3 regions of the Pseudoalteromonas translucida KMM 520 genome follow, and region 2 is predicted to be linked to each of the others. Evidence: predicted binding sites of a transcription regulator. Region 2 holds the regulator's gene; each other region holds the start of a gene.
The links. The regulator LexA, encoded in region 2, represses DNA repair genes until DNA is damaged. The targets are predictions, from matches to a motif close to TACTGTATNNNNATACAGTA.
Positions count from the first base shown of each region.

Region 1: a site for LexA is predicted at 2,674-2,693, ahead of uvrD (DNA helicase II). Genes of this name have one in related genera too.
Region 3: a site for LexA is predicted at 2,257-2,276, ahead of PTRA_RS10630 (exonuclease domain-containing protein). Genes of this name have one in related genera too.

Region 1 is NZ_CP011034.1:131,293-135,587, reverse strand. Features, by position in the region: gene nudE (ADP compounds hydrolase NudE) at 1-297, opposite strand, end outside; gene yrfG (GMP/IMP nucleotidase) at 360-1,007, shown strand; gene PTRA_RS00620 (dUTP diphosphatase) at 1,023-1,646, opposite strand; gene PTRA_RS00615 (YacL family protein) at 1,743-2,111, opposite strand; gene PTRA_RS00610 (hypothetical protein) at 2,226-2,444, opposite strand; gene uvrD (DNA helicase II) at 2,758-4,295, shown strand, end outside.
Region 2 is NZ_CP011034.1:3,227,632-3,231,926, reverse strand. Features, by position in the region: gene PTRA_RS14935 (hypothetical protein) at 1-263, shown strand, start outside; gene PTRA_RS14930 (PaaI family thioesterase) at 266-709, opposite strand; gene PTRA_RS14925 (SRPBCC family protein) at 808-1,260, opposite strand; gene lexA (transcriptional repressor LexA) at 1,547-2,164, shown strand; gene coxB (cytochrome c oxidase subunit II) at 2,639-3,781, shown strand; gene ctaD (cytochrome c oxidase subunit I) at 3,781-4,295, shown strand, end outside.
Region 3 is NZ_CP011034.1:2,282,298-2,286,592, forward strand. Features, by position in the region: gene PTRA_RS10630 (exonuclease domain-containing protein) at 83-2,245, opposite strand; partial or broken gene PTRA_RS10635 (tyrosine-protein phosphatase) at 2,375-2,555, shown strand; gene PTRA_RS10640 (DUF2971 domain-containing protein) at 2,776-3,687, opposite strand; partial or broken gene PTRA_RS10645 (sugar porter family MFS transporter) at 4,072-4,295, shown strand, end outside.

The DNA.
Region 1 (4,295 bases), 290 kb from region 2:
AAGTTCGCGATTAGCGGCTTGCTCTGGTGTTTCACCTGGATCAATTAACCCTTTAGGAAAACCCAGTTGATAGTCGTTAGTGCCAGCGCAATATTCTCGCACCAGTAGTAATTCGTTATCTTTAGTTAACGGCACAATCATTACTGCACCTCGCCCGCCGCCACGAATTCGCTCATATTGACGTTCTTCGTTATTAGAGAATTTAAGTTCTAAAGATTCCACGGTAAATAAGCGACTTTTAGCTACAACTTTATTACTGAGGATTTGCGGTGGTATTGGGTGCTTTTTCTGTGTCATTGGCGTTAATTTGCTATCATGGCAGTTGTGCTTAATCATAAACTTTTCACAGGGAAAAGCCCATGCTAAATTGGTCAAAAATCGATACAGTTTTACTCGATATGGATGGAACATTACTCGATTTACATTACGATAGCCATTTTTGGCTTAACGTTATTCCACAACAGCACGCATTAGCAAAAAATATTAGCTTTGAAGCAGCGCAAGCTGATATTTTAAAACGCTACCAAGCCGTTAGCGGAAAAATACAATGGTACTGCTCAGATTATTGGGAGCAACAGTTAAACCTACCTATTATGGAACTAAAGCGACAGTCTAAGCACTTAATAAAAGTGCGCGACGATGTGCCGTACTTTTTAACTGAACTTAAAAAAGCAGGTAAAGAGTTAATTTTACTTACTAACGCCCACCCTGAGTGTGTAATGCTTAAATTTGAGCAAACTGCAATTGATAACTACTTAGATGGTGTCGTATCAACTCATGAATATGGGGTAAGTAAAGAGCAACAAAGCTTATGGCAACAGGTGCAAAGTGACTTAGGATTTAACAAAAGCCGTACGCTTTTTGTTGATGATAGTGTTCCTGTACTCAACGCTGCACGCCAATACGGTATTGAACACTTGCTTGCGGTTGCAAACCCAGACAGCCAACAACCACATAACGATATAGCCGATTACTTAAATGTTACCGACTATCGCAAGCTAATTTAATTATTTTAGCGCAAACTATTTTGTTGGGTATCGTGCCTCTAAGCCTTCGTACACTAACTTTGCAAAATCTGCATGTTCGGTATCAAGGCTTTTAACAACCTCTACTAAATGCTCGTTATCTTCTTGGCCGCCCCACACTTTTATGTAACTGCCATCTTTATAGCCATGATCTTGACGGAAGAAGTTTAAGGTGTTTTTACCCACATAACCTCGGTATAAATCGTCAATATTCATACCTATTTGCGCCATACAACCTGCAAAAGCAGCCGCATTAAAGGTTTTATCTGCAACAGCAGATGCCGCCAACACTTCCAGTGTTTGCTTAAAATCATCGGCTTGATAGGCAGTGCTTAATTCTTGCTCAAGCTGTTTAGCTATTTTTTCGTAGCTGGTGATACCGTCAATTCTGAGTGATAAGCCAAAATGAAAAATATCCACTAACTCTAAAATAACTTGTTCGGTATCAGGCGTTTGTTTTTTCCACCATTTCCAACCGTAATGATCGAGCATTTCTGCACACTCAACCCAAATGGCTCTGTACCAATCAAACCCTTGGCTAAACCATTGGTCATGTACTTTGGTATTCATGGCATTTTGCATTTCTAGCATCACTACTAGTTTGTTTAAATTGGCAGACATATCAATTCCTGTCATTTTTGATTAGCTAAATTTTCATTGGTGTAATAATACAGATAAAATGCTTGTTGTGCATTGCTGTATATTTTCTAGTTATGTTTATCTTGAAGTCGTAAACTCATGCCATGAGTTTATTAGGTCTATAAAATCTTCAAAACCACAACCACTGCTTAGGCCATTTTCTTCAAGCGCTAAATCGTCGTCTTGGTAAGCCATAAGATCTTCACTGTCTTGGTGCAGAGCATGGGCTTCAAATAGGGCTTCGTCTTTCGTTAAAATTAAATCTATTTCTTGGCCTTTTAGTGTTAAAGGCTCAAAGCTTGAACTCACCGATGCAATAAGCGCTTGCACCATAGCTATTTTATCTTTGCCTATTTCTTCGTTTAACCAGCGGCCAATTATGGCATGCTCGCTACTTATTTTAATGCGTAATCCGCTAATTGGATCGCGAATAAATTGATATTCCATACGTATCGCTTTTAAATCGTTAGTTGCGCAATTATATACGTAAATAGCAGCAGACGCTAAAAAGCAAAATAGCGCCAAAAGGCGCTATTTTATAAAGCTTTAATATTAATTACGTCACGATCTATAACGTGCTGCATCAATAATTGCCCAAACATATACAATAGCGGCAATTATTCCTGGCACAATTAAAAACCATAATGCCGCACCACCAAAAAATAATATAGCGAATATAAGCGCGGCAAGAATACGCCCTTGCACTAACTGCCCTAAACCCGGGAAAAATATATTACATAATGCTGCGATTACGTTACCGCCTGAACCTTGTCCTGACATACTAACCTCTGTAGTTTATTTAATTTTATATTTTAGCTATAGAATTACTTACACACTCTATGCCAATTTAATAAATGTTACAAATCATATAGTTGTATTTTTATCAGTTTAACGCTGTGGTGATTTTTGCTAAATTGAGGTCAAATTAGCAATTTTTATTATATCTTTTTAACCTTTTTCGTTTTTGATTTGCTATCAAGCTACTAGTTTAGAACATAATTTTATGAATAGCTGTGTATAAAAACAGTATTTTATTTAGCCTAACAAAAACACCTGCTATACTGCCCGCATTATTGATTAAAAAGGCGTAACGATGGACGTTTCACAATTACTCGATGGCTTAAACGACAAACAACGCGATGCCGTTGCAGCCCCACTACAAAACATGCTGGTATTAGCAGGTGCTGGGTCTGGTAAAACACGAGTGTTGGTTCATCGTATTGCTTGGCTAATGCAAGTTGAGCAAGCCTCAGCGTATAGTATTTTTGCGGTTACCTTTACTAATAAAGCAGCTAAAGAAATGCGTACTCGCGTTGAGGAGACGCTAAAAGCGCCGGTTGGTGGTATGTGGATTGGTACTTTCCATGGTTTATCGCACCGTATTTTACGCGCGCACCACCGTGAAGCAAAATTACCCGAAGCATTTCAAATTTTAGACTCAGACGATCAGCTACGTATGATCAAACGCTTATTAAAATCGATGAATATTGATGATAAAAAATGGCCCGCTAAACAGTTTGGTTGGTACATAAGCGCTAAAAAAGATGAAGCACTTCGCCCTAAAGATATTCAAGCCTACGATATTAACGAGCAAATGATGCTGCGCGTGTACGCGGCGTATCAAGAAGCATGCGACAGAGCAGGCTTAGTCGATTTTGCCGAAATACTACTGCGCAGCTACGAAGTACTCAAAAACAACCCTACACTACTGCGCCATTATCAACAGCGCTTTGCACACATGTTAGTAGACGAGTTTCAAGACACCAACACCATACAATACGCATGGTTAAAACTACTTGCTGGCGACTCCAATAGTATTATGATTGTTGGCGATGACGATCAAAGTATTTATGGTTGGCGCGGTGCAAAAATAGAAAATATTAAACGTTTTTTAACTGACTTTAGCGCAGAGACCATTCGCCTTGAGCAAAACTACCGCTCTACCGCCACTATATTAAAAGCCTCAAATGCCCTGATCCAAAATAACTCAGAGCGTATGGGTAAAAGCTTATGGACCGACGGTAACGAGGGCGAACCTATTTCTATTTACGCCGCATTTAACGAGCTAGACGAAGCGCGTTTTGTAAGCAGTAAACTGCGTAGTTGGTTAAATGCCGGCAATGCGCTGCAAGATGCGGCTATTTTATATAGAAGTAATGCGCAATCACGTGTACTCGAAGAAGCCATGCTACAAGAAGGCCTAAAGTATCGTATTTATGGCGGCATGCGATTCTTCGAACGCCAAGAAATTAAAGACGCCCTGTCGTACTTACGCATAATAGGTAACCGTCAAGACGATGCTGCATTTGAGCGAGTAATTAATACTCCAGCTCGTGGTATTGGCGATAAAACGCTAAGCCATATACGCGACTGTGCACGCGCCGAATCGTTACCACTTTGGTATGCAGCAAAAGCAATTGTAGAGCAACAACATTTATCTGGCCGCGCCTCTGGTGCAGTAAGTAAATTTGTCGAACTAGTAGAGCATATTGAAGATAAAATTAGCGATTTAACGCTACATGAGCAAGCTAAGTACGTTATTCAAACCTCTGGGCTAATGGCAATGTACCAAGCCGAAAAAGGTGAAAAAGGCCGTGCCCGAGTAGAAAACTTAGAAGAGCTTATTAGCGC
Region 2 (4,295 bases):
ACCGTCAGTTAGCGCGTATAGAAGTAACAGGCGAAATATCCTCACCGGATAAAGCAATTAACCACTTATGTGAGCTAGTAGAGTCATGCTCGCGCGCTGCACTTAAGCAATGGTTGAGTTGTTCGCGCCGTACCTTTGATATTGGTTTTGAGTCGGGCACTTCGCCAAAATGTTTTAACCAAGCGCTGCACGCCGATACTTTATTACGTATATCGGCAATTGGTGCAGGCATGGAAATTACTATTTACCCGCTAGAAAAATAGCGTTAGCCTTTGCGCTCTACTACAGCTGCGGTCATTTTTGATACGCAGCAAAGCTCGCCGCGACTATTCGTTATTTTTATTTCCCATACTGAGCTACGCTTGCCAATATGAAACGCTTTTGCGGTGGCGGTTAAGGTGCCATTACGCGAGGCTTTTAAATGGCTAGCACTGATCTCTTGCCCTACACAATAAAATTTAGTGAAGTCGACCACAAAGTTAGCCGCGTAGCTGGCAACACTTTCGGCTAAAACCACGTTTGCTCCGCCATGCACCATGCCTATGGGGTTATGATGCGCAGGAATTGCCGGCATAGTGGCAACTAAGTAATCATCACCAATTTCAGTTATTTCAATCCCCATGGTTTTCATCAGTGTACCTTGGCCATTTATGCCTTGGTCTAACTGCTTACAAAACGCTAAAGTAATAGGTTGATGCCAAATACTCATTGTTACTCCTTTAAAGATTGAAAACGATAACCAATAATACGATTTTTCATGGCGATATGATAGCCAAGTTAGTGCAGCTACTACATTGTAATGCAGCGCTACTTTTTGCTTTCTACATAGTGCTTAATTTCATCGAGATCTTTTTTTAGCATTTTACGCATCGAATTTTTAAGAAAAACCCCCATCACTGCAGACATCATTTTTACCCAAATAGACTCAGAGCTATCAGAAAAAGTCATGGTTAAACAGGTGCCAGGTTCGGCGGCGGTAAGTGACAGCTTAGTGGTATAAACTGCCCCGCAATTTTCTGCGCGAGTGCAATAATATTCATTAGTAACAGCTTCTGTGATCCACATGGTTTCTGAGGCCGCTTTACCAAACATTTTTCGCGTTTCTAACCATTTTAGGCCCACTAACCCCTGTGGAGGCTTTTCGATTATTTTCAAATCAATAATGCCAGACAGCATATTGGTACTGTTTTCGATGTCAGTTATTGCTGCCCATACTTTACGTTTAGGGCCGTTGATAATTACCGCTACAGTGATATTCATAACACTCTCCGTTGATTCACATTGATGAGGCTAACGCCCGTTATAAAAACGATAGTTAACTAATTTTTTAATAACAGCAATAACCTAGTAATCATGTAATTACAATTAATGTAACGTAAAACTAACACTGCCGAGATCTGCTTAATTTTATCTGTAATTTACTTGGTTATTTTAAGCTTAGACCAATGCCACCTTTGGCAGCAAAGGCGGGGAGTAATTTAAATTTGCGATTTTCAGATAACTGTATATACTCACAGTTAAATGTACTGTATGGAAAACCAGTTGTATGCGACCATTAACTAACCGCCAAGCGCAAATACTCGAACTTATTAAAGTGTTTATTAAAGACACTGGTATGCCTCCTACACGCGCAGAAATTGCACAAACATTAGGCTTTAAAAGTGCTAATGCCGCAGAAGAGCATTTAAAAGCGCTGGCTAAAAAAGGCGCTATTAAAATGAAGCCAGGCGCTAGCCGTGGTATTCAACTTATTGAAGAAGATGAACCAGAACAACTTGGTTTACCATTAATTGGCCGCGTAGCTGCCGGTGAACCTATTTTGGCGCAACAACATGTTGAGAGCCATTGTAAAATTGACCCGCTAATGTTTAAACCGCCTGCCGATTTTTTATTGCGTGTAAATGGTATGAGCATGCGAGATATTGGTATTATGGATGGTGATTTACTGGCTGTTCATCGCACTCAAGTTGCCGAAAATGGCCAAGTTATTGTTGCCCGCGTTGATGACGATGTAACGGTAAAGCGCTTAGAAAAAGCAGGTCGAAAAGTATTACTGCATGCTGAAAATAAAGAATTTTCGTCGATAGAAGTGGATCTTGAAAACGAATCTTTTAATATTGAAGGCTTAGCCGTTGGGGTTATTCGCAACGCTGACTGGATGTAACAATTAAGTTGTTATAGCTATGCAAAATAGCGGTATAATTTAATAGCTCAGATGATTAACGCGCACTTTTTAGTGCGCTTTTTTTTGCCATTTTTTTGTGAAAACTCCGCTGCAATGACAAAATTATATTAAGTTTATGTTTTTTATCATTTAAGTATTTAATACTCGTTTTTGCTGTCTTTTTATTTGTAACCCTTGCTGTTGCTCACTTCCTGCTTAGAAAAAAATTAAATAACCCTCATATTTACGCTAATCCTCTAATATTATTTGATTATTTTTCAAACTAAAACTTGCTAGTTGTTCAATTATTAACTAATTGTTAATGGGCTGGACTAACAATAACTCACAGCTTTTAGTTTTGAGAACACATATTTATATATCCGGCAGCAATACAAAAATAAAAAATAACAAATTGGCATTTAAAGCTTATGTCTTTTTGTTTTGCACTCGCAACAGTATTAAAGGAGCTGTCACATGGGTAAATTGAGCTCTACCTTGTGGCTTATATTGTTTGTTTTTCCGCAGCTAGCATTGGCAAATAGCCAATATAATATGCGCAAAGGCGTAACCGATATAAGTAATAATGTTTATCAACTACACATGACCATATTTTTAATATGCTGTGTAATAGGCGTGATTGTATTTGCCGTTATGTTTTGGGCACTTATTCATCATCGTAAATCTAAAGGAGCAGTTGCTGCTCAATTTCACGAAAGTACCAAAGTAGAAATACTCTGGACAGCAATTCCATTTGTTATTTTAATAGCAATGGCAGTCCCCGCAACTAAAACATTAATAGCGATGGAAGATGCCAGTAAAGCGGATATCACTATTAAAGTAACTGGTTCACAGTGGAAATGGCATTACGAATATATGGGGGAAGATGTTGAGTTTTACTCAATACTTGCCACACCGCAAAATGAAATTGCCAACCTAGCCGATAAAAACCCCAACTATTTACTTGAGGTAGATAAGCCTCTGGTATTACCGATTAATAAAAAAGTACGCTTTTTAATGACCTCCGACGATGTTATTCATTCTTGGTGGGTGCCCGATTTTGCTATTAAAAAAGATGCAAACCCGGGGTTTATTAACGAAACGTGGACCAACATAAACGAAGTCGGTATTTATCGCGGTCAGTGTGCTGAGCTATGCGGTAAAGATCATGGCTTTATGCCTGTGGTAGTAGAGGCTAAGTCAGAGGCCGATTTTAAAGTTTGGCTAGCAGATGCTAAACAAGCAAAGCAAAAAGCTGCAGCAGCAGATGCCGCATTACTTGATCAAACACTCCCTAAAGAAGAGTTAATGACTTTGGGTGAGCAAGTGTATATGGCCAATTGTGCTGCATGTCATCAGCCCACAGGACTAGGTTTACCAGGTGTTTTTCCTGCGCTTAAAGGCAGCCCGATAGTGCTTGGCGACATAAAAGATCACATTGACATTGTTATTCACGGACGCCCCGGCACAGCCATGCAAGCCTTTGCTAAACAGCTCTCTATAAAGCAATTAGCAGCGGTAATTACTTATAAGCGTAATGCATGGGGTAATGATACCGGTGATGTAATTCAACCAAGTGAAATACAGGCAGCACTTGATGCCGACGGGGAGGCGAACTAATGAGTAGCATAGTAGAACAACCTGACATTAATGAAGCTCACCACGCTCATCATCCTGCTAAAGGCTTTAAGCGTTGGTTATATACCACTAATCATAAAGATATAGGCAGCTTGTACTTAATTTTCTCGCTGACTATGTTTTTTATTGGTGGAGCTATGGCTATGGTGATCCGCGCTGAGTTATTTCAGCCAGGATTACAATTAGTCGATCCTCACTTTTTTAATCAAATGACCACAGTGCATGGGTTGATTATGGTATTTGGTGCTGTTATGCCGGCATTTACTGGCTTGGCTAACTGGATGGTGCCATTAATGATTGGCGCGCCTGATATGGCCTTACCGCGAATGAATAACTGGAGTTTTTGGATTTTACCATTCGCGTTTTTAATTTTATTATCATCGCTATTAATGCCCGGTGGTGGTCCTGCGTTTGGTTGGACTTTTTATGCGCCGCTGTCCACAACCTACAGTAATGACAATACCGCCATGTTTGTATTTGCTGTGCATATTATGGG
Region 3 (4,295 bases), 950 kb from region 2:
GCGAGAGTCTTTATGACAAAGCGACTAGAGAGCAAGCAACTGCAATTAAAGTTAAAAAACACGGTAAATACCTTCCCTGTATTTACCTATGTGCTATTAGTGCTTGTTGAATAAGGAGTAACAACTGCGCTGTGGCGGTTGCATCGGCAAGTGCTCGGTGATGGCTGGTTAAATTTAAATTAAAATGCTTTGACAAATTACCCAACGAATACGACTTTAAGCCCGCAAAGGCTTTACGCGACTCTACCACAGTGCACAACTTGGGCATTTTAAAAGACACTTTTGCCATTTCGCATTCTTTTTTAATAAACCCGTAGTCAAAGTTAACATTGTGCGCAACAAAAATACTTCCCGCTAATTTAGCCATTAAAGGCTGTACTATATCTGCAAATACTGGCGCATTACTTACCATGCTATCGCTAATACCAGTTAACGACGTGATAAACCCGGGTATATGTCGCTGTGGGTTAACTAAAGTAGCCCAGGTATCGATTACTTTGCCATGCTGTACTTTTACTAAGCCAATTTCGGTTATTTTGTTACCGCCTTTTAATGCACCTGTCGTTTCTAAATCAACGACGCTGTAAATGCGATTGGGATCTATAAACCACTTAACAACGGCTATATGTACCTCAAAGCCGACATTTTTTAAATTATCAATGGTGGTTAATTGGTTGCGCCTTAGCTTGTCGCCCGGTGCTTTTACTTCTTCAAAATGTACTTTGCCATTATTGATAACCATTAAGTCGGGGTAGCCGTCTTTTAGCTGTAAGTAATGCTTACTCATATTGGTTAAATGAGTAATTAATGCCTCATGCGGGCTATTTAAAATAAGCGCTTCTAACGGTTGTAGTAGCTCGTTATGCCATTTAAATAAACCGTTAGGTTGATCAAAGTATTGCGCTGCATTTTTACACACTAAATTAAGTAATGTTTGCGACGTTTGGCACTGTGCTAAGCGCTCATTTATTTGTGCCTGTTGCGCTGCATAAAAGTTACCAAGCCTTAATACTTGCGGATAAATATCAAACTCGCTACACGGCGGGTAAGGGGTATCAATAAATAACTCGTGCCAAAATACTAAACCAAACAAACTTTGCCACAATGTGTTTTCGGTATTAAATACCTGCATACCTTGGGCAGTGTAATAGTCGTTTACGCCTTGCTCTACTTCACCTCGGTATAATTCGTCAATTTCGAGTGTACATTGCGTGTCGGCAAGCATGGCACTTAAACGCGAACGTGTTTTTTTATTAAATTTACGCATTAAAAAGTCGTCAGCAAAATACAGTAAATCATCCGTTAGCGGATTTTCAATAATGGCTTCTAATCGTGCTTTTACCCACTCTTTATTACCAAGCCGGTATTGCTCTCTTATTTGAATTTCGTGTGCTTCGCTATCATCCACGCACCCTTCAAGTAAGCTAAAAGCAAGTTCGCTATTGGTATTTTTTAACTGTTTAAAAAGCTGTACTAATAACTTATTTTTAAGAGCAACGGCAATGGCACCGTGCGCAGCTTGCACTAAAACCAGCGGCGCTAAAGCATCGTAATCGCTCTCATCGGTTATATTTTTAAATGCTAATCGGTAACGGTTTAGTAAATAGTTTGATTGCGCTTCGGCCTTCGTATCAAAGCGCGATAAGCTCTCGCTGTGCCCTTCACGCGTAGCGGTTAAACCTAAGTCTCGCATTACAAAACGATTTTGATGATTCACATCACCACTGCTTAGTTTTCCTGCAAATAAAAACTCAAAATACTCGTAATAATCGCTGCGGTTATTAATTACATACTGACTATAAAGCGGTGCAAGCTCGTGCGGGCAGGTTTTAAAAAATTCACGGCCAATATCCACCAGCGCGCCTTTCGCGGCACTTTTTTTAAAGCTTATTTGATCTGGGTAATTACTTAGTAACTCCAGCAAAGCAGGTTTGGTTAAGTGAGCCAAAAGCTGTGAATAATGCAGCTTGTTTGGCTCAAATAAAATACCGGCTTTTTTTAGCGTATAAATAGCCTGATGCGGCGAGGTTATTTCTTCATAATTAAGCGACTGCGCCTGTACCAAATAAGGCTTGCGCGAATACACACGCGCCAACATGCACTGGCTTTGCTCATCTAGCTGGTTAATTTTACTAATAAATTCACTATGTTTAGGCTCAAGTAAATGCATACATTTACTTGTTACAAACTCAATAAGCTCTCTAAAATGCGCTAAATAGTATTTTGCTGGTAATTCTTTTTTCATAATATCGCCACAACTGTATATAAAAACAGTATCCAGTATTTGCGCTTATTATTCAATCTTAAAGTTGCAATCAGTAATGGTTATAGTTGCCATATAAAAATAATGTAGAGTCGATAAGCACTGAATGTAAAAAGCGACATATTACAAGCCACACTACACAAACAAAGCATTGTCATACATTGCAAAGGCGGCACTGACCGCACAGGGGTTGGTAGCTGCACTTATTTTAAATTCTGCAGGTTACACAACAGAAGAAGTATACAATCTAGTACAAGGCATTCGCCCTAAAGCACTCACTATAGAGCTGTAAAAAGAGTGCTTTGAGAATTTTGAGATGTAAGGTAGAAACTGGGGGAGGGTTTAGCACTATAACTAGTGCTAAAAATACTTTTTGAACAACAGTAAAACCTTATTATTGCAGTTATAAGTATATAAAACTGAAACACTGGTTTACCTATTTTATAATTTAATCAAAAGTGACTTTAATCTCAAAAGCTCAATACCTCCTGACACACAAACTTATTATTAAGTTACTTGTAAGAAACTTCCGATTTTTTTATGGATTGTAATAAGTGATTATACCCACTGCCTAAAAACCTTTTAAAATCTAGAGTATCGGTTTGCAAATTACATTTTGGGCCTAAAATAATACCTTTTAAGCATGATGGTCTAAACACATGCTCATAAAAAGAAATTATATTTCCATTTACTGTTCTGTATTTTGATTTCATCTCATCATTAGAGTTATAAACGAGTCTGACCTCATCCTCTTCGCTAAATCCTTCACTTTTGAAGAGCACTGGTGCAGCAAAGAAATTACTACTTACAAACCTCTCTTTCACAGGATCTACTTTTTTAGATCTGAAAATACTCTGCTCAATTAATTCTTTAATTAATTTAGCACAATATTCATCCTGATCTAGCTTGTTGTAAATAACATCATTAATATATTTAGGAAACTCACTTTTATTTTTGATCGACTTTTCAAGCTCTATTTTGGAAAAGGCTAGAGCAACACCTTTACCATCGTCCCCATAAGCTCTCCATTGACTTAATTTATCTCCGTTTTTAGAGAAGCAACATATGTGTGGTAGAAGCATATTAGAAACAATTTCTAAAGAAGGTAATATTAACTCAACAAGAGTTCGTTTTGTTAAGTCTCTCATACCTTCAATAAATTCAGGGTTAGATTCGATGTTAGGGATCACCCTAAGGTGCTGTGTTAAAGGATCTTTTGAATGGTACTTTTCCATACATCTAATAGTTTCTTCAGCGCTTAGATGAACACTTTCTATTGCTCGTCGGATTAAAGGGGGTAATAGCTTACCTTCTTGACTATCATTCATTTCGGTAATACTGCTAACCCATAAGCTTTGACTCTGTATAATGCTCATAAATGCTTCAACAGATGTGTAATGATAAATTATATCTTGATCTTTCATGGCTCTTTCATACCTTTTACTTTAGTATTTTTATTGTAGTTAATGCACTTACTAAAATTTATTTAGGATTCCCCCCTATTTTGCATTTTTATATAAACTTTTAGCAATTTAGCTGCTTTTCATGGAGCAAAATATTAACCACTAGTTGATCATTAGCTATGAGGTCAAGTTTGATATATTTATATAGTCTCGTTGCAAAGTTAATTGCCAAAATATTTGGTACCTATTTCACACTCATTACACCTAACTCTCTTTTGATAAGCAAGTTTACTTTTTAAACATATACCTACTGAATATGTTATCAGTTTATAAACCAACGTATTCAGCCATAGCGCTTTACTATATTATGCTCCTTTATATTTAATTTATATTTCAGGGCATATAATGACAACGCACACACCGCCTTCCCACTCAGCCAACACAGTTGAAAACACCTCTCTTTTTTACGTAATATTTATATCGGCCGTGGCTGCTATTGGTGGCTTTTTATTTGGTTTTGACTCGGGCGTTATTAACGGTACGGTATCGGCACTCGGTAATGCATTTAATTCTAGCAGTGTGGCTACGGGCTTTAACGTAGCGTCTGTATTACTTGGCTGTGCCTTAGG